One region of the Pseudoalteromonas sp. APM04 genome, then DNA from elsewhere that is predicted to be linked to it. Evidence: predicted binding sites of a transcription regulator. Region 1 holds the regulator's gene; each other region holds the start of a gene.
What was found. Region 1 encodes FliA, which starts transcription of late flagellar genes. Its sites were predicted from a motif close to CTAAAGNTNNNNNNNNNNNNGCCGATA; they were not measured.
Positions count from the first base shown of each region.

Region 2: the regulator FliA is predicted to act here: its motif matches at 3,999-4,025, upstream of MTP24_RS06240 (VC2046/SO_2500 family protein).
Region 3: the regulator FliA is predicted to act here: its motif matches at 2,669-2,695, upstream of MTP24_RS01435 (DUF5610 domain-containing protein).

Region 1 covers NZ_CP094441.1:947,667-954,348, forward strand. Annotated here, with positions in the region: gene flhF (flagellar biosynthesis protein FlhF) at 1-810, shown strand, start outside; gene MTP24_RS04470 (MinD/ParA family protein) at 803-1,663, shown strand; gene MTP24_RS04475 (RNA polymerase sigma factor FliA) at 1,690-2,400, shown strand; gene cheY (chemotaxis response regulator CheY) at 2,440-2,823, shown strand; gene MTP24_RS04485 (protein phosphatase CheZ) at 2,842-3,609, shown strand; gene MTP24_RS04490 (chemotaxis protein CheA) at 3,625-5,868, shown strand; gene MTP24_RS04495 (chemotaxis response regulator protein-glutamate methylesterase) at 5,928-6,682, shown strand, end outside.
Region 2 covers NZ_CP094441.1:1,304,632-1,311,313, reverse strand. Annotated here, with positions in the region: gene MTP24_RS06265 (NCS2 family permease) at 1-808, opposite strand, end outside; gene MTP24_RS06260 (sel1 repeat family protein) at 928-1,383, shown strand; gene MTP24_RS06255 (SulA-like leucine-rich domain-containing protein) at 1,672-2,115, shown strand; gene MTP24_RS06250 (YchJ family metal-binding protein) at 2,145-2,624, shown strand; gene MTP24_RS06245 (DUF6172 family protein) at 2,939-3,241, opposite strand; gene MTP24_RS06240 (VC2046/SO_2500 family protein) at 3,437-3,964, opposite strand; tRNA gene MTP24_RS06235 (tRNA-Tyr) at 4,077-4,161, shown strand; tRNA gene MTP24_RS06230 (tRNA-Tyr) at 4,211-4,295, shown strand; gene MTP24_RS06225 (SprT family zinc-dependent metalloprotease) at 4,534-5,220, opposite strand; gene MTP24_RS06220 (MHYT domain-containing protein) at 5,496-6,682, shown strand, end outside.
Region 3 covers NZ_CP094441.1:290,041-296,722, reverse strand. Annotated here, with positions in the region: gene MTP24_RS01445 (RNA-binding protein) at 192-671, shown strand; gene murI (glutamate racemase) at 634-1,434, opposite strand; gene MTP24_RS01435 (DUF5610 domain-containing protein) at 1,512-2,639, opposite strand; gene trmA (tRNA (uridine(54)-C5)-methyltransferase TrmA) at 2,802-3,899, shown strand; gene MTP24_RS01425 (DUF523 domain-containing protein) at 3,910-4,362, opposite strand; gene MTP24_RS01420 (thiol:disulfide interchange protein DsbA/DsbL) at 4,422-5,060, opposite strand; gene MTP24_RS01415 (thiol:disulfide interchange protein DsbA/DsbL) at 5,077-5,700, opposite strand; gene MTP24_RS01410 (serine/threonine protein kinase) at 5,735-6,682, opposite strand, start outside.

The sequences.
Region 1 (6,682 bases):
CGTTTAGTCGGTATGGGAATAGATAAAGATGTTGCTGAGCAAATGGCGTGCTTTGTACCTGACGATGTATCTCGCCAGCAAGGTTGGAAAGCACTTTTAACAATGGTTGAAGATCAGATGCAGACAACCAACAACGAGATTTTACGTCAAGGCGGTGTATACGCCTTAGTCGGCCCAACGGGTGTTGGCAAAACAACAACCGTTGCTAAATTAGCTGCGCTTGGCGCACAAAAATACGGTGCAGACAAAGTCGCTTTAATCACAACAGACACATACAGAATTGGTGCTTATGAGCAACTCGCCACTTATGGCCGAATTATAGGTTGTGGTGTAAAGCAAGTTAAAGATGCTAATGAATTAGCTGAAGTTTTATATCATTTACGAAATAAACGACTAGTATTAATTGATACTGCGGGTATGAGCCAACGCGACTTGCGCTTAACAGAGCAACTTAATACGCTAATGCGTAATCAGCGTGTTGATATTCGCAGTTATTTAGTGCTCAGCGCAACATCGCAAATACATGTGTTGCAAGAAACCGTTAGGCACTTTAAAAAAGTGCAGTTAAGTGGTTGTATATTCACCAAATTAGACGAATCTTTAAGTTTAGGTGAGATTATTAGTATAGCGATTCAAAATCGCCTTCCAATAGGGTATCTTACTAACGGTCAACGAGTACCAGAAGATATTCGAGTTGCAAATGCTGAAAAACTAGTTAAAAAGGCTGAGCAACTCTATTTAAAAAGAGCAAAAGTACAACATTCAAGGCACCAAGCAGTGGCGCCAAGCACAGTAGGGATGTATGATTAACACAGTATTAGATCAAGCAAGTGGCCTGCGCAAAATGAGTCAAAACAATAACAACGGCGTAAAAGTTATCGCTGTCACTGGCGGTAAAGGTGGAGTAGGAAAAACAAATGTTTCTCTGAATACTGCAATTGCATTAGGCCAGCAAGGTAACAGAGTGTTGGTTCTTGATGCCGATTTAGGCTTAGCAAACTGTGACGTTATGCTAGGACTACGTGTTGAACGTAACTTATCACATGTTTTATCTGGTGAATGTGAACTTGATGAAATTTTAGTTGAAGGCCCCGCAGGTATAAAGATTGTACCCGCAACGTCAGGCTCTCAAAGTATGGTTGAATTATCGCCTTCAGAGCACGCGGGACTTATACGGGCTTTTAGTGAATTAAATACAGAATTTGATATTTTAATTGTCGATACAGCCGCAGGTATTTCAGACATGGTGCTGAGTTTTTCTCGCGCGGCACAAGACGTCATGGTTGTTGTATGCGACGAGCCCACATCGATTACAGATGCTTACGCGCTCATTAAAGTGTTGAGTCGCGAGCATGGTGTATACAAATTTAAAATTGTTGCAAATATGGTCCGTAGTATGCGTGAAGGGCAAGAGTTATTTGCTAAACTTTCCAAAGTGACCGATCGTTTTTTAGATGTATCAATGGACCTGGTCGCAACGGTTCCCTACGACGAAAATATGCGCAAAGCAACGCGTCGCCAAAAAGTTATTGTAGAGCTTTTTCCTAATTCGCCGGCGGCACTTGCTTTTCAAGCGTTAGCAACAAAAGCAGTTAAATGGCCAATACCTAATCAACCATCAGGTCATCTGGAGTTTTTCATAGAGAAACTAGTAAACGGCTAATTATGACAACATTGGTGAATAAAGTTATGGGATATCAATCAGCACAAAACTTAAATGTGATTGTTGAAAAACATGCATCACTTGTCAAAAAAGTGGCATGTCATCTTATAGCGCGTTTACCAGCCAGCGTGCAGCTGGACGATTTAATACAATCAGGAATGATAGGTCTGATTGAAGCATCTAAAAGTTTTGATGCAACCAAAGGGGCTAGCTTTGAAACTTTTGCGGGGATTCGTATTCGTGGGGCAATGCTTGACGAGATGCGACGTGGCGATTGGGCACCCCGTTCAGTACATCGTAAAAGCCGTTTGGTGGCCGAAACAATTGCTTTTTTAGAAAAAAGCTTAAACCGTGAGCCAACAGATATAGAAGTTGCTGAAAAACTTGAAATTTCGTTAAATGAGTACCATCATATCTTAAACGATGTAAATGCAAGTAAAGTACTCGGTATTGAAGACCTTGGTGTTGATGAAGATGCCATCAGTCCAGTGGGCCAAGATTTAGCGCTAGACAAACCGTTTAATAATGTTAAAAATGAGCGGTTTAACGAGTCTCTATTAGGTGCAATAAAATCTTTACCAGAACGTGATGCAATGGTGCTGTCTTTGTACTATAACGATGAAATGAATTTAAAAGAAATAGGGCATATACTCGATGTAAGTGAATCGCGTGTAAGTCAAATACATGGTCAGGCGATGATTAAGCTTAAAGCTAAAATCAATGACTGGATAAATTAGTAGTAAGTAAACAAGGTTAAGACCTCACTGGGGGATGTTTTGGATAAAAACATGAAAATTCTGGTTGTTGACGATTTTTCAACAATGAGACGTATTATTAAAAATCTGTTGCGTGACTTAGGTTTCACTAATGTTCAAGAAGCAGACGATGGGTCAACCGCTTTGCCAATGCTACAAAATCAAGTATTTGATTTTGTTGTTACCGATTGGAATATGCCAGGAATGCAGGGTATAGACCTACTAAGAGCAATACGTGCGGATGATAAGCTTAAACACATTCCAGTATTGATGGTAACGGCTGAAGCTAAAAAAGAACAAATTATAGCGGCAGCACAGGCAGGTGTTAATGGTTATATCGTTAAGCCATTTACTGCTGGAACACTCAAAACTAAATTAGAAAAAGTATTTGAACGTTTAGGCTAATGATAGGGGGAGAGGCTTATGTCAGCACTTGCTGCGCCTCAAATAACTTTAGAACAAGCTCGTCAGCTCGTTGTTTTTCTAGAAAACGGTGAGCAAGACAAAGCCAATCAGTTAATTTTAGATACCGCTTCTAAGGAGCAATCTGAAATATTTGCTGAGGTTGGAAAGTTAACCCGTCAATTGCATGAAGCTTTAAAAAGCTTTGAGCTAGACACTCGCTTATCTGACTTAACTACCGATGCTATTCCAGATGCAAAAAAACGGCTCAATTATGTTATAGAAATGACAGAAAATGCCGCGAATAAAACAATGGATGCTGTTGAGGCTAGCCTACCAATTGCTCAACAGTTGGCAGACGAAATATCTCATATCAAACCGACATGGGATCGCCTAATGAATCGAGAGATTGAGTTAGGGGAGTTTAAATCGTTATGCCACAGCATTGATAAGTTTATGAACAATTCTCATCATAAAACCGATGAGCTGCAAAGTTTGATGACTAATGTACTTATGGCACAAGACTATCAAGATTTAACCGGACAAGTTATTCGCCGAGTTATTGAGCTTGTTAGAGAAGTTGAAGAAAGCTTAATTCATCTTTTGACAGCCTTCGCTGATCAAAGCGAAAGTAAAGCCGAAAAAATAGAACAACAAAAAACAAATGAACCATTAGACGAACAAACTTTAGCAGGTCCAGAAGGCCCTATTATTGATAAAGAATCACGTAATGATGTTGTATCTGATCAAGATGAAGTCGATGATCTTTTATCAAGTTTGGGCTTCTAAGAGGAGAGTAACTGCATGTTTGAAGTCGATGAAGATATTTTACAAGACTTTCTTGTAGAGGCAGGAGAAATCCTAGAGCTTTTATCTGAACAGTTAGTTGAGCTGGAAAACAATCCAGAGGACACCGAATTACTCAATGCCATATTTAGAGGGTTTCACACTGTAAAAGGTGGTGCTGGGTTTTTAGCTATGACCGAGCTCGTTGACGCATGTCATGGCGCAGAGAATGTGTTCGACCTGCTTAGGCAAGGCGTACGAACGGTTAATTCGGAGTTGATGGACGTAATTTTACAAGCTCTCGATACGATTAACGAGATGTTTGCTACCATTCAAAATCGTGACAAACCAGAACCCGCTGATCCCGAACTTCTTGAAACCCTTCATAAACTAGGTTTACCTCCAACAGAAGAAGAGCTTGCTGGTGACTCACCAGTTGATTCAACTGAAGAACCTCAAGCCGAGGTTATTGATGCCCCAGTTGCCGAGGAAGCCTCAGGAACTGATGAAGAAGATCCGTTTGCATTTGACGAGCTATTTAGCGGTGGAACAGTTGAACAAAGCGATGATGAAACTCAGATTGACGAAATAACAGAAGATGAATTTGAAAACTTACTAGACGAATTACATGGAAAAGGTCAAAGCCCTGTAGCTGAAAGCGCGTCCAGTAGTAGTGATGTCAGTGGAGACATTACAGATGATGAGTTTGACAACTTACTTGATGAACTTCATGGCGTTGGAAGCTTTGGTGCTGTTGCGGCCAGTGAGCCTGTAAAAGAGCAAACAGCAAGTAATAATTCTGCAGAAAGCTCTGCAACGCCTTCAACACGTTCACCTGCAAGTGATTCTAGCGATGATGAAATTAGCGATGATGAGTTTGAAGCATTGCTTGACGAACTTCATGGATCAGGTGCCCCTAAATCAATAGAGAGCCCTGCAGCTTCAGAGCCGAAGCCCGCTGCTAAACCTGTGGCTAAGGTAAGTGAGCCTGTCAAAAAGCCTGAACCTGTAAAAGCCGCTGCGCCAAAACCAGTGCAAAAGCCTGCAGAAAAAGCAGCTCCAGCGCCTGCAGCTGTGAAAAAGCCAGCTCCTCCGCAAGCAGAAACAACAGTCCGAGTTGACACAAAACGCCTAGACCAAATAATGAATATGGTGGGTGAGCTTGTACTTGTTCGTAACAGATTGGTAAGTTTAGCCACTAACTCAGAAAGTGAAGCAATGGGCAAAGCCATTTCTAACTTAGATGTTGTGACGGCTGATATCCAAGGCGCAGTAATGCAAACGCGAATGCAGCCAATTAAAAAGGTATTTGGCCGCTTCCCTCGCGTTGTTCGTGACTTAGCACGAAGCTTAAATAAAGATATTAGTTTACAGCTTGTTGGTGAAGAAACTGATTTAGATAAAAACTTGGTTGAGGCACTTGCAGACCCGCTTGTTCACTTAGTTAGAAACTCAGTTGACCACGGAATAGAGATGCCAGCAGCTCGTGAAGCAGCAGGCAAACCTCGGACGGGTAATGTTACACTTTCAGCGTCTCAAGAGGGAGACCATATTTTGCTTACCATCAAAGATGATGGTGCGGGTATGGATGCTGAAAAGCTCAAAAAAATAGCAATCAGTAAAGGCGTTTTAGATCACGACCAGGCGAGCCGTTTATCGGATACCGAGGCGTACAATTTAATCTTTGCACCAGGATTTTCTACCAAAGAAGAGATCTCTGACATCTCAGGGCGTGGTGTGGGAATGGATGTTGTAAAAACTAAAATCACTCAACTTAATGGCTCAGTGAGTATTCAGTCAGAGCTAGGTGTTGGTACAATTTTAGAAATAAAAGTACCGTTAACACTTGCGATATTACCAACCTTGATGGTTGTAGTTGGCGAACAAACATTTGCATTACCATTAGCTGGTGTAAGTGAAATATTCCATTTAGATCTAACCAAAACAAATGTAGTTGATGGTCAACTAACTATTATTGTACGTAAGAAAGCGATACCGCTATTTTATCTTGAGCATTGGTTAGTTAAAGGAGCAGATCGCACTCAGCGCAAAGCGCAAGGTCATGTTGTTATTGTTCAAATAGGTACTCAGCAGGTTGGTTTTGTAGTTGATTCTTTAATAGGTCAAGAAGAAGTTGTAATTAAACCTCTTGATGCTCTTTTGCAGGGTACCCCAGGTATGGCAGGCGCAACTATTACATCAGATGGTGGAATTGCACTAATTTTAGATGTTCCAAATATGTTAAAACACTACGCTGGCTAAATCATAAAGTAGGTACACATAAGATGTGTGCCTACGTATAAATTTAATAAGAGAGCTAAATGGCCGTAAAAGTTTTAGTTGTTGATGATTCAAGCTTTTTTCGTCGTAGAGTAAGCGAAATCCTTGAACAAGACAGCGATATACAAGTTATAGGTTTTGCCATTAATGGCAGAGAGGCTGTAGAAAAAACGGCTCAGCTTCGTCCTGATATGATCACGATGGATGTAGAAATGCCTGTGCTTGATGGTATCAGTGCTGTTAAAGAGATAATGGCAAATAACCCCACGCCAATATTAATGTTTTCCTCTTTAACCCGTGCTGGCGCAACAGCAACACTTGATGCGCTTGATGCTGGAGCGATGGATTTTTTACCTAAAAAGTTTGAAGATATTGCACGTAATAATGAAGATGCGATAAAGCTCCTTCAAGCTAAAGTCAAAGAAATTGGTAATAAGCGTATTCCTAGAGCCTTTAAGCCAATAACACACCAGAAACCAGCGGCACGCTCTGTGCCTGATAAAATCAGTAATACTGCGTCTTCAATCAGGCAACCAGATAGAAGTTTTCAGCGTTCAACAACCGCATCGACATTAACAAAAACACAAAACAACGTACCAACTCGTGCAAGTGGCAAGCAATACAAGCTTGTGGCTATCGGTACATCTACTGGTGGTCCTGTTGCTTTACAAAATGTGCTTACGCAATTACCCGCTAATTTTCCGCATCCCATTTTACTTATCCAGCATATGCCTGCTGCTTTTACACCGGCATTTGCAGCTCGTTTAAATGGATTGTGCAAAATAAAAGTAAAAGA
Region 2 (6,682 bases), 360 kb from region 1:
CTGCAAGACCAGCCTTTTGCGTTACAGCTACAAGAGTACCTGACGTGTCAAACAAATCGACAAACAAAAATGCAAAAATAACACTAAGCATTGAAAGTTCTAAAGCAGCAGCAAAATCCAACTGCATAAAAGTAGGTAAAATTGAAGGCGGTGCAGCAATAATTCCCTGGTATTCAACTAAACCTAAACCAAGTGAGATAGCAGTAACCAATAAAATACTGATCAACACTCCACTTTTAAAATCACGATATAACAATGCCGTAATAATAAAAAAGCTAAATATAGCCAGTAACGGTCCCGCAGATGTTATGTCACCCAACTGCACAAATGTAGCGGGGCTTGCCACAATAATGCCTGCATTTTTAAGTGCTATTAAGGCTAAAAATGCGCCAATGCCTGTCGCAATAGCCCGTTTTAAAACTAATGGAATGGCATTTATTATCCATTCTCTAACCTTAAATAAACTTAATAATAAAAATATACAACCCGACATAAATACTGCGCCCAACGCAGCTTCCCAGGTGTATCCCATACCTAATACAACGCCATACGTAAAGAAGGCGTTTAACCCCATGCCAGGTGCTAAAGCTAATGGGTAATTGGCCCATAACCCCATGATAAAACAACCTATTGCAGCAGCAATACAAGTAGCAACAAAAGCAGCACCTTGATCCATTCCCGCTTCTGCTAACATCGCAGGGTTCACGAATACAATGTAAACCATTGTGATAAAAGTAGTCATTCCGGCGATGCATTCTCGACGAACCGTGGACCCATTTTCGTTAATTTTAAATAAAGCTTCTAACATAATGAACTTACAACAATAAAAAGTAGCGAGATTTTATCATAAAAAGTATATTTTTCAGGACATTTTACCTTGCGATATACTAAACTATTGAAGTAGTTAACTATACCGAATGACAGCATATGATAAAAACCACACCAACAGGTTATGATTTAGAACAACAATTAGACAATATTTTGTCTTTTGTGACACAACCAGGCGATACTAATTCGTCACCTGAAAATGAAAACTCTCAACAAAGTACGCTGAATAAGGCGCTATATTATTTAAAAAATAACCAGCCTGCTTTAGCTGCAAAGTGGATGCGTTTATCGGCAATGTCAGGTGATCACCGAGGGCAATTTTATTTAGGCTTGTTTTTTGTAAAAGGCCAAGGTGTTCCACAAAGTGTATTTCATGGAGTTGCTTGGCTTAGCTTATCGAGTAGCCAGGGTCATGAGCCAGCTACAGTTGCGCTTGCTGATTTAAGAAAATATATAGAAACAAAGCGTTTTAAGGATGCCCAATGTTATGCAGCCAGTTTATATGAACAAATTCATCAATTACAATATGCCCATTTAATCCCCCCTGCCCCTTAGTAAAAGCCCGAAACTTAGCTCGTAAAAGTACTGTATACAATACAGAGCTATAATTTAAATTTATAAAAAACGTAAGCAAACCTTTTCAACCTGTATAAACAACACTCACCCAATAATATTCCAATCAAAATAAAAGCGATTAGTATCAATGATATAAACTTTAAAATTAAAATTCTTAAAAATAGACAATAAATTTGTATAAAAAAATAGCAAAAAAACACTTGCGCCATAACACTGTATAAACTACTGTATGCATGTACTGTATATAAACCCAGTGAGCGAGATGATATGTTACAGCCAATAACCGTAAGAACAGTAAAAAGCTATCAACAAGACGAACTATCTGATTGTGTTAACGTGATTCAAATTGAAGATGATATATCGGCAACGTTTGAGCTGTTAAAGGTGCTACACCAGTATAATAGTTTAAATGCTTGGACTTTATTAATCGCACCAGATCATGTTCCTAGTAAAGCTTTGCTTGATTCATGTTCAATAGACACAAGTAAACTATTAGTCATTAGGCAAAAACATTTAGTAAATTTAGAATATGTACTGCGTAGCGCACTGCATAATGGTAACTTTGCAGCGGTCATTACATGGACTGATATGTTAAACAATCAGTTATTGAGCAACTTATCGCTTAACTTAAGTAACACAAAAACAAAGTTATACTGTTTTACTAAAAATTCTGACGTACTTGATATACCTTACATACAGCAAGCTTGCTAAAATGATGTTTTAAATCTTATGTAACAATTATGAATTATTTAAATAACAACACTTGTTTTTGTGGAAACCAAAAAAATTACGAAGATTGCTGTGAACCACTGCTATTAGGTGATAAACAAGCAGAAACACCCGAGCAGTTAATGCGCTCTAGGTATACAGCTTACGTACAAAAAAATGCTAAATACGTATACCAAACATATGCAAGTGAAAAGCAAGCTGAAAACCCTGTAAATGAAATTAAAGAATTTGCGACCAGTTGTCGATTTGTAAGCTTATCTGTTATTGAAACAAACAGCGATGAAAATAAAGGGGTCGTTGAGTTTAAAGCTACCTATTTTTATCAAAACCTATATTGTGTGTTACATGAGCGCTCTCAATTTATAAAAGAGCAAAACCAGTGGCGATATCTCGATGGTATTATATTTCCAGTCGCTGATATAAAAGTTGGCAGGAATGATGATTGCCCTTGTGGCAGCGCAAAAAAATACAAAAAATGCCATAGCGCGTAATCCCCTCTTTTTAAGTGAAGTACATTATTTACTTCACTCCGTTGCTAATTAAATACTCACATTTAATGCATAGCTTCGTAAATTTATTAAACACAACTTCCTCTATAACTTTTAGGTTTAGTACTACCCCTATTAATTAAGTGGTTAATATTTAAGGAAAAAGTAGTGTTAATAACAATTCAACAGTTAAAGCCCTAAAACGATGTAAAATACTTTGAGCTAGCTCAAAAGAAAAAAGCTTGAAGGTAATCTATAGGCATAAAAAATGGGCCAATGGCCCATTTAAATAATTTGATATGCACAAACGCTAATTATTACTCGTCGTTATCAAGGTCTAGCTGTTGACGCTGTGCAGGTTTTGCCAATATTTCTAAGTAAAAAGACATCAATTCTTGCTTTTCAATATCGCTAATACAGTTGCTGATTTCAGCTACATGAACCACTTGCGCATCTTCAACCGTTTTACCAAACTTACAGTCAAATGCCCAATAATCTGCATCTTCTGGTAGAGTTTTGTTGCGCTCTCTTTTCAAATATTTTTTCACTTCATGCTTTGCAGCATCAACCATACGAGGGTATTTGATTTTCTCGTGATTTAGCGTGAATGTTTTCTTCATTACGTTCCTAATTACCTTGGTTTAATGATAACGGCATTCATGTCATACCATTTGTAGCCATTATAGCAATTGCATTTAATTTTTGGATGCTTTTTTTACATTAAATCAATTTTTAGTCAATTCGGATTTGGTGCAGTCGTAAAATTTAATCAGTGATGGGTAGTGTAACTAGACACTATTTGATGAAATCATAAATTATGCCATCGTCAAATGTAATGGTTCACGCTGATTTACGTCTGTTAGAACGTCATAAAAGCCTGCGACATCCATTTTTGGATTATCTATTTCTATTTCGTCTTTTTGTAAACGCCTGCGCACAGCAAGTTCACAATTATCTATAATGGGTAGGGGTATGTGGTTTACATCATCTCTAATCGAAAAGGGCTCAGGGTTTAAACACTGATTTAGCTTTATATCGGCCATGCCTTTATTCTCACCAACCGAAGACAAACGCTGTGCATTAAACTGCCCAATTAGCATATTAAATTCACTGGGTGCTAATGGCTGCTTTGGTCCTGCTCCTAATTGCTCTCTTAACTGCGCTTCTTGAGTTGTGTTATCTTCAATTTCACTTTTAGGTAAATGAAATTGACTAAAATCTAAAGCATCTTGTGAAAGCATTGCTAACAGCAATGAAAATTCACCACGGCGGTCTGCATGTACACTTTGGTTTAACCGAGTACTTAATTGCTGCTCTGTGATTAACAAATCATCGATTTGCATAGACTTTAGCCGATTGGAATGAGTAATGAATATTTATCGGCTTTATTTAAATTTTCTTTAGCTTTTTTCTTTACTTAAAGGCACATTTTGCTATTATCAGCGCCGTTGCATTGGAGGGGTTCCCGAGCGGCCAAAGGGATCAGACTGTAAATCTGACGGCTCAGCCTTCGCTGGTTCGAATCCAGCTCCCTCCACCACTTTTCTTACCGCTAAGTTAAGTGGGGCCAAATGTAACAAAAATAGTGTGGAGGGGTTCCCGAGCGGCCAAAGGGATCAGACTGTAAATCTGACGGCTCAGCCTTCGCTGGTTCGAATCCAGCTCCCTCCACCACTTCTTCTATATTCCTATATTCCTATATTCCTATATTCCTATTTTCCTATTTTCCTATTTTCCTATTTTCCTATATTCCTATATTCCTATATTCCTATATTCCTATATTCCTATATTCCTATATTCCTATATTCCTATATTCCTATATTCCTATATTCCTATATTCCTATATTCCTATATTCCTATATTCCTATATTCCTATATTCCTATATTCCTATATTCCTATATTCAAATTAGCTTAAAACACCCACTGTAAACTTGTTCCGTTTGCTTTTAGCCAATCTGATGCAATTTTATGATCAGGAAAAAATGCCTCTACTCTAGCCCAAAAGTCCTTACTGTGGTTTAAATACTGCAAATGAGCAAGTTCATGCACAATTACATAATCAATCATGGCATGAGGAGCCCCTATTAGGTGTAAATTAAAAGTTAGTTCTCGCCTGCTGTTGCAACTCCCCCAACGGCGTTTATATATAGCAATACTTAATTTTTGAGGCAATTCTTCTTTCATTATTTTGCAATAATAGTTGATACGCATTTCAATATACGCCGCCAACTTCTCTTCTAAATACTGTTTAATCAAACTTTCGTATTTACCATTGTAATTTTTTACTCTAGTAGAGTGTGTTACTAACAAAACATTATTGTGTTCTTGAATATCAGATAATGAGCTTTCTAAAAAACTTAATTTAACCCAGTCAGAAAATATCTTAATTTTATTATGGATAAGGGGATACTGCTTAAGATCGACTGCATTAAGCTGCTTTTTTAATTGTGCTTCAATCCAGGGTTGCTTTTCAAGTAACCAGCTATCGATTTGTTTTTGGGCAACATAATGGGGGGCATATACAGTGACAGATTGATCATGAACCTTTATAGCGACTGTTTTTCTTCGTTTACTTTTTTTTAGTTGGTAATCAAACACTGTTTTCTCTCATTGACCTAATTTTAAGTATTCAATACAAATATTTATGCGCTAACCTGATGCAACCCTATTTTGGTTATCATCTGTGTCATTCATATGATAGCAAAATGCTTCTCTATCAGTTTGACAAAATAAATATAAAAAATAATAACTTGAAAACTATACGTTAAAAAATTGAATCAAACTCATTTTTTATACCGCTCTAGTTAATTAAGTATTTATTTATATGATGAATATATTAAACTGGCTACCTAAAGACTAATTTTTGAGCCAATATGCTATCTGCATTTTTTATTACAGACCACGACCCTAGCCTAGTAGTTAACGGCGTTTACGACCCTCTTTTAGTATCTATATCTGTTTTAATAGCAATATTTGCTTCTTTTTTTACAACCCGATTGATTGATTTAGCCAAAGAAACAAAATTTCATAATTATGAACGCCTAGCAAAGTTTACTGCCGCTGCTATATTTTCAGCCGGTATTTGGAGTATGCATTTTATCGGTATGCTGGCCTTCTCGCTCTGCACAAATATTAAATACGACCCAACAATAACTATATTGTCTTTTCTTCCTGCTTTTTTTGCTTGCCTATTTGCAATTTCTATTTTAATTAACAATAAAGCGAGCTTCAAAATACTTGGTTTATGTTCTGTATTATTAGGCGCAGGCATTGGCACAATGCATTATAGCGGCATGGCCGCTATGGAGTTGGCTCCTTTATTACGCTACGACCCACTTATGTTTGTTTTATCAATATTTGTCGCAATAGCACTTTCTTTTATTGCTCTTTATAGTCGATTTAACTTAGATAAATTTTTCCCTACATTAACGCCTCTACAAAGCCGCACCATAAGCGCAATTATTTTGGGCCTTGCTGTTGCAGGAATGCACTATATGGGCATGGCAGCAACCCGTTTTGTTGCAACTTCGCCACTGCTATTCGATGATATTAACGCATCCGCCGGTCTTACATTTGTCGCAATTGCTGTTGCTACAGCAACGGTTGCTATTACAAGCGTCGTGGCGGTTATTAACGGAATGGTTCGTTATAAAATGTTGCTAGAAGAAAAGTCTGCCGATGAGTCTCGCCTGAATGCCATACTCGAAACAGCCATCGATGCCATAGTAACGATTGATCACAGAGGGCATATTTTAAGTTTTAATGCCTCAGCCACACATATTTTTGGCTGGCAAGAACATGAAGTAAAAAACAAAAATATAAAAATGTTAATGGATGAAAAGCTCGCTAAGCATCACGATGAATACCTCTCTAATGCAAAAGATGTTAACTCAAACAAGGTGCTCGGTGTAAACCGTGAAATTTTTGCAAAACACAAAGAAGGCCATCTTTTTCCTATTAGAATAGGCATTGGTGAAGTTAACCAGCCAGGACAAACCCCACTTTATGTTGGTTATATCACTGATTTAACCGAACAACGTGAATTACAACGCAGCCTTGT
Region 3 (6,682 bases), 660 kb from region 1:
CTTTTTACTGTTCGAACAAAATTAGAACAAAACCACAAAAAACCATGTTAAAACACGCTTAAATTGATGTTTTTTTACACTGTTTTTTATAATTTCATATAAATATCATTGCTAAGTTCGTTTAAGACGTTAAGATAGCAAGTTCACAATGTTAAATTAATGTTTATTTCCTGTTTATTGGTAGATCTAAAATGAAATTACCCGATCAAAAATCTTTTATCTTTTCTGTTGTTATTGCTGTAGTTGGTTTTGTTATTGTTAAGTTCGCCCTTGGAAGCTTAGAACTTGACCCTGCAATTGTATTTGCTGTTGGCTTATTAATAGGTGGGCTAGTTATTGCTGCTATGTCTTCTGACGTTTTAGAAGAGGCTGAAGTAAAAACTAAAACACTTTACGTTGGTAACCTTCCTTACCGTGCAAACGAAGGTGTTGTTCGTGCTTTGTTTGAAGAGCAAGGTAAAGTATTCAACGTTCGTCTATTAAAGGATAAAAATACAGGCAAACGTCGTGGCTTTGGTTTTGTTGAAATGGCGCAAGCTGATGCAGACAATGCTATTGCTAACTTGAACGATAGTGAGTTCCAACAACGTACTTTAAAAGTTCGTGAAGCAAAACAAAAACAAGAAGATGATTCTAATACGCTTCGAGCTCAGGCGGATCAATCAGTTTAACTAGCTTAACCGCAAGTTTATCGCTGATCACATTAGCCGTTGCATAGTATTGCAATGGCTTTTTTATGCCAGGTATATTTTGTGCTAATAAACCTGACTCAGTTAATAGATAAATAACCCTATTTGCTATTGCTGCACCAGAATCCACCAGCTGAATGCTATTTTTAAAGTGCTCACTAATCTGCTTTGTAAGTATCGGAAAGTGAGTACACCCCAATACAAGCACATCTGTTTGCTTTTCAATACTCAAGCCTTCAAGTACAGCATGTAATTTATTTGTATCTAAATAGCCATTAAAGAAAAGTAATTCAGCAACGTTTACCAACTCAACACTGCTATATAAGTTAACAGTTACATTACTAGCGTGCTGCGCTATTAACTTATTTGTATATGAGCTCGCTATTGTTGCAGGTGTTGCCAGTAAAGCAATGTGATTTGAACGTGTTAATTCTGCGGCGGGCTTGATTGCTGGTACAACACCAACTATGGGTATATCTGTAATTTTGCGTACAGCACTTAATGCCGATGTGGATGCCGTGTTGCATGCTATTACAATTAAATCGACGTTTAGCTTATTTAACTTAATGAAATGAATGAGCGAACACAAACGATTAATAATTGTTTGTTGTGTTTGAGCTCCATAAGGTAAGAAAGCATTATCCATAAAATAGCTATATTGAGCATTCGGGATACGTTGCTTTATATGATCAAGTACTGTTGTGCCACCAATCCCTGAATCAAAAACCATTATATGCGCTGACAAACGACCGTTCCTATTATTAGATTAGAACGGCAGTTTGCCATGTGATTTTTGCAAAAGAAAGTAGTTTAATGTTGAGGTTAAACTTCCTCTGCTGTTTGCTTTGTCGCGCTATTTAACTTATTAAGGTTTTCAAACATAGCTTTTGTGTAATCAACCAGTTTATCGATCTCACTTTGATCTTCATTAAGCCACTGCATAATGCCTGATAACTGATTTTGAATACCTAGCTCGGTTGCTTTAGAAAATGCCTCTCGGAGGTCATCATTAAAAGGCGCTACTTTATCTGCAATTACTTTTTCTGGAGCCGGTTTATTTTCTTCGTAACCCTTTATTGCAGCAACTGTTTTGGTTTGGCGTAAATCCATTGAAAATGCGACAAGTTGTTCATTGCCTAAACTAAGCTCTTGCGCTTCTTCGAATGCCTGCTCTAAATCGCCGCTAAAAAAGGTCTTACTTACGTTTTGTAGGTTTTCCATTAACTCATTAATTGCTTCTTGCTCTTTATCATTAAGGTCGCCGTTAACTGACATTGAAAATGAAAGCTCTCTCGATTGTGATGATTCACTTACGAATGCCTCCCCTCCCTTACCACGCTGATAGCTACTAGCAGACTGAGATTTAAACGCATCGGCAAAACTTATCGTTACTTCATCACCTTCTGCGGTTGTGAAACTGTACTGAGCATTATTACTTAAACTTGCGTATTGTGCTTGAGTTACCCCCACACTAGCGGGCATTGGGTTGAACAAGTTATCTTCAAACTTATTAAGGCCATCAAAAATACCTTCTTTTGATTTGTTGATTCCCTCTTGGGTTTCATCGTTCAGAACGCCGGATTCTTTTAACTCATCAACAGCGTCATCAATACCTATTTGCACCCCCTTACGGGCATCACTTAGCATACCTTTTAATTTATCGTCATCGGCACCATCAGCTTTTGCTTTATTAACGGCGCCGGTGACAAAGTCGAGTACATTTTTAACTATTGCTTCAAAATCAAAAAGGGGCTTATCTGCTTTTTTTTCTTGGACTGGCAAACCAAGCTGCTCTGCCATTTTATCACCTAAAACTTTAGCAGCTAATTCTTTACCTCGTTGCTGATAGCTGTCTTGCGGAGACGCGATGGTAGGTTGTTGTACGTCAGCTTTGTTGTTGAATTTGTTTATGTTCTGGCTTGGTATAAAGCCATAATTGCCTATTTTCATGAATCGTCTCCTGAGCATGCGTAGTTTGTTATCGGCCAGGGCATAAAAAACTAAAGTAAACCGTGCAAAAAAACATCATTTATTCTTGCCAAAACTAGACAAATGCGAACCGCTCCCTACAATAGCGCCGATAAACAGATCTTAGATAAGGTAGTAACGCGAATGGCAGTTATTAAAATAGATACCACACAGTACCAAGCGCAGTTAAGTGAAAAAGAACAGCGTATAACTTCACAGTTTCAACGTTTTGGTGTGGAGCAGCTAGAAGTATTTAGCTCGGAGCCAATTAACTACCGCCAACGTGCCGAATTTAGAGTATGGCATGATGGAGACGATCTGTTTCATATAATGTTTGATCAGCAAACTAAAGAAAAAATACGCGTTGATACGTTTGACCCTGCGGCACCGCTTGTTAGTGAAATCATGCAGGTGATGATTGAAAACCTTAAACCATGCGAGGTTTTACGCCGGAAGCTATTTCAAATAGATTACCTGTCTACACTCAGTGGTGAAATTTTAGTGAGCTTGCTTTATCACAAGCCGCTTGATGATGAATGGCTACGTGAAATTAAGTCACTAAAGGCAAAACTGAGTGAAAAATATAAAATAGATTTTATTGGCCGAGCACGTAAGCAGAAAGAAGTGCTAGGTGATGACTTTGTAACAGAGCAATTAACTGTAAATGGCCAAGAACTAATTTACCAACAAGTAGAAAATAGCTTTACGCAACCTAATGCAAAAGTAAATATAAGTATGCTTGAGTGGGCACAAGATTTATGTAAACCACTTAAAAATGATTTACTAGAGCTTTACTGCGGTAATGGTAACTTTTCTATTGCGCTAGCGGGATCTTTTAATAAAGTACTCGCAACTGAAATATCTAAATCGTCTGTTCACTCTGCTCAATATAATATTGCCAAAAACAATGTAGACAACCTAGATATTATTCGTATGTCGAGCGAAGAGTTTACTCAAGCAATGAATGGCGAACGTACTTTTTCTCGTTTAGACGGTATTGACCTTAAAAGCTATGACTGCCAAACCATATTAGTCGACCCGCCACGCGCTGGTATGGATGAGTTAACCTGTGATTTAGTGGCTAATTACGAAAACATAATTTATATATCGTGTAATCCTGACACACTGGAACGCGATTTAGATCATTTAACGCGTTCGCATAACGTTAAGCGCTTTGCGATATTTGATCAGTTCCCTTATACACATCACATAGAGTCGGGTGTTTTCTTACAGCGTAAATAACCAACCCAAATTAAAGTGCCAGTGCTTTTATAAGTGCTGGTATTTGCTCTTCACTAAATACTTGAACTCCATTCTTTATTAATAATGCTGCAGTTAAACCTAGACCTTCGATTTTTATTCCGCGATGCTTTCCATCATATATTGTATTTCGTCCGCAAGAAGGGCTCGATTCTTTAAGTAAAGCAAAATGAACTTTATATTTTTTACAAAGTTCTAGCGCTATATTAGCCCCAGTTTGAAATTGCTCTGTTACATCTTCGCCTGAATTAGTAATTACTTTCCCCTGTATTATTTCAGCAGGAGCTCTAGGAGTAGATAGCCCACCAGCCACTTCAGGACAAAAGGATATTATTTTCTTATTACTTTGCCATACCCGTAATTGTGGATGCTGTAATGTTTGTCCTTTCCCATCATAACGAACAGGCTGCCCTAGCAAGCAACTCGATACTAATATTTTTTTCATTGCTACATCCTTATAAAGCAAAAAAGCTCCCTAAGGAGCTTTTTTGATTTTAGCTAAACTTACTTGTTAGCTAAGTAATTAATTAATTTACTGATATCTTCAGGAGCTGTAACACCCGATTCACGGCCTAAGTTTAATTTATACTTACCGTTTACGATAAATGTGGGTACACCACGAAGAGCACCTTTTTCTTTAAAGTATTCTTGATCACGTTTCATCTTAGAACTTAATGTACGAACCGAAAAGCTTTTAAATAACTTATCAAACTTATCGCCATCAACACCTTGCGCAACAAACACATCTTTCACGTCAGCTAATTCGTTAAATTTAGCGCGCTTAGTGTGAATATGATTAAAAATAGCTGCGATAAGTTTCTCTTTCTGAGGAAGTACTTCAGCAGTTGCAAGTGCTTGGCTCATCATTTGTTGGTTTTCTGGATTACGAACACCCACAAAGTCAACGTGACTCTTTTTAAACTTAACATTTTTATCTAGTTTAGGCTTAAATTCGCTGATCAGTGACTCGTAGTTATTACACGCCGGGCAGTAAAAAGAGAAAAACTCTTTTACTTCTGGCTTTTTAGTGGCACGTTCAGCAATAACATCGTAATGGACGCCTTCTTGGTAGTCCGCCGCAAAGCTTGTTGCTGCCATCGGTAATACTAATGCAAGTAACCCTGCTTTAAGTAGTTTAATCATTCTTATGCTCCAAAATTTATAATGCTAATAAAAACGCAATTAACTCATCAAGTTCTTGTTGGTTTTTTATGGTGTTAATATTGATTTTGTATTTATCGTTAACAATAAAAGTAGGTACACCAGTTAACGCACCTAACTTTGAATATTTGTTTTGCTTATCTTGCATTGCTTGCTCTTCGGCAATAATTGGCATGCTTGCAATCGCTTGGTCAAATGTGTCGCTGTCTATTCCATTTACTTCCAATAGCTTTTTAAGGTCTTTAACTTCTGTTAAAGGCGCACCTTGAATATGGATACTTCTAAAAATTTGGTCAGCTATATTTTGTGCTTGCCCTTGTTGTTTTGCGATTAAGTAAGCAAAGCTTAAATTACTTTGTGCCTGTGGAGATACACCACGTAAAAAGTTGACGTGACTTTTAACAAAATCAGTGCCTTCAGGCAGTTTTTTTTCAATTGCTTTAGCCACTGGTTCAAATTTAAAACAGTGCGGACAATAAAATGAAAAGAACTCTGTTACCTGTGGTGTTGTGCTTTTTTCAGTTTTAATAATCGTGTATTGGTTATTTGCCTCAAACTGTGCAGCAAAGGCTGCAAATGGTAAACATAAAAGAAGTAGGCTCAGTTTTAGTTTTTTAAGCATTAGTGTCTCGTTGTACTCGTCATTAAATAATAATTTACGGCAATAACTTTAACGGCGGTTCTTGCAGTGCAGCAAGTTGTTCTTTAAGCGCTAAAATTTGTTGCTCCCAGTATTTGTCATCAGCAAACCATGAAAAGTTCCGCACAAAAGCTGGATCGCTCCACCTTTTTGCCACCCATCCCATGTAGTGAATAATACGCATTGCTCGCAGCGGTTCAATTAATTTGAGTTGCGCGTGGTCAAAATCACAAAATTCTTCATACGCTCCCACCAAAGTGTCTAACTGTAACAGTTGCGTTGGTCTGTCGCCACTGAGCATCATCCATAGATCTTGAATAGCAGGCCCTTGACGACTATCGTCTAAATCCACGAACATTAGCGCATCGCCAGCCCATAATATATTGCCTGCGTGGCAATCGCCATGTAAGCGAATACTATTTGTATCTTGATACTGCTTTTGTGTCTGCTCAATTACCAAATCTAAAATAGTATAAAAAGCAGTGCTTAATCCCATTGGCACCAAGTTACTTTTTTGAAGATGAACTTTAGCTGTATGCAAATATTCTTCACAGCTTATTGTTGGTCTGTAAGTAAAGGGTTTGGTTTTAGCTACTTGGTGCATTCGACCAATTAAACGTCCCATAACATCAAGCTGATCTAAATTATCTACTTCAAATAATCGCCCACCCACACTTGGGAATACCACAAACATATAACCCTGGTGTTCAAACAAGCTTTGTCCATTATGTAAAACAGGGGCTACAACGGGTACTTCTGCGTCAGCAAGCTCAAAAGCAAAATCGTGCTCCTCTTGAATTTGTGCTTTACTCCAACGCTCGGGACGATAAAACTTTACTACGTAACGCAGACCGTCTTCGGCTTTAAATTGATAAACTCTATTTTCATAACTGTTAAGCGCTAGTAACCCAGACTCGGGATAAATACCTATGGTTTCTATCGCATCAAGTATTAAATCTGGGGT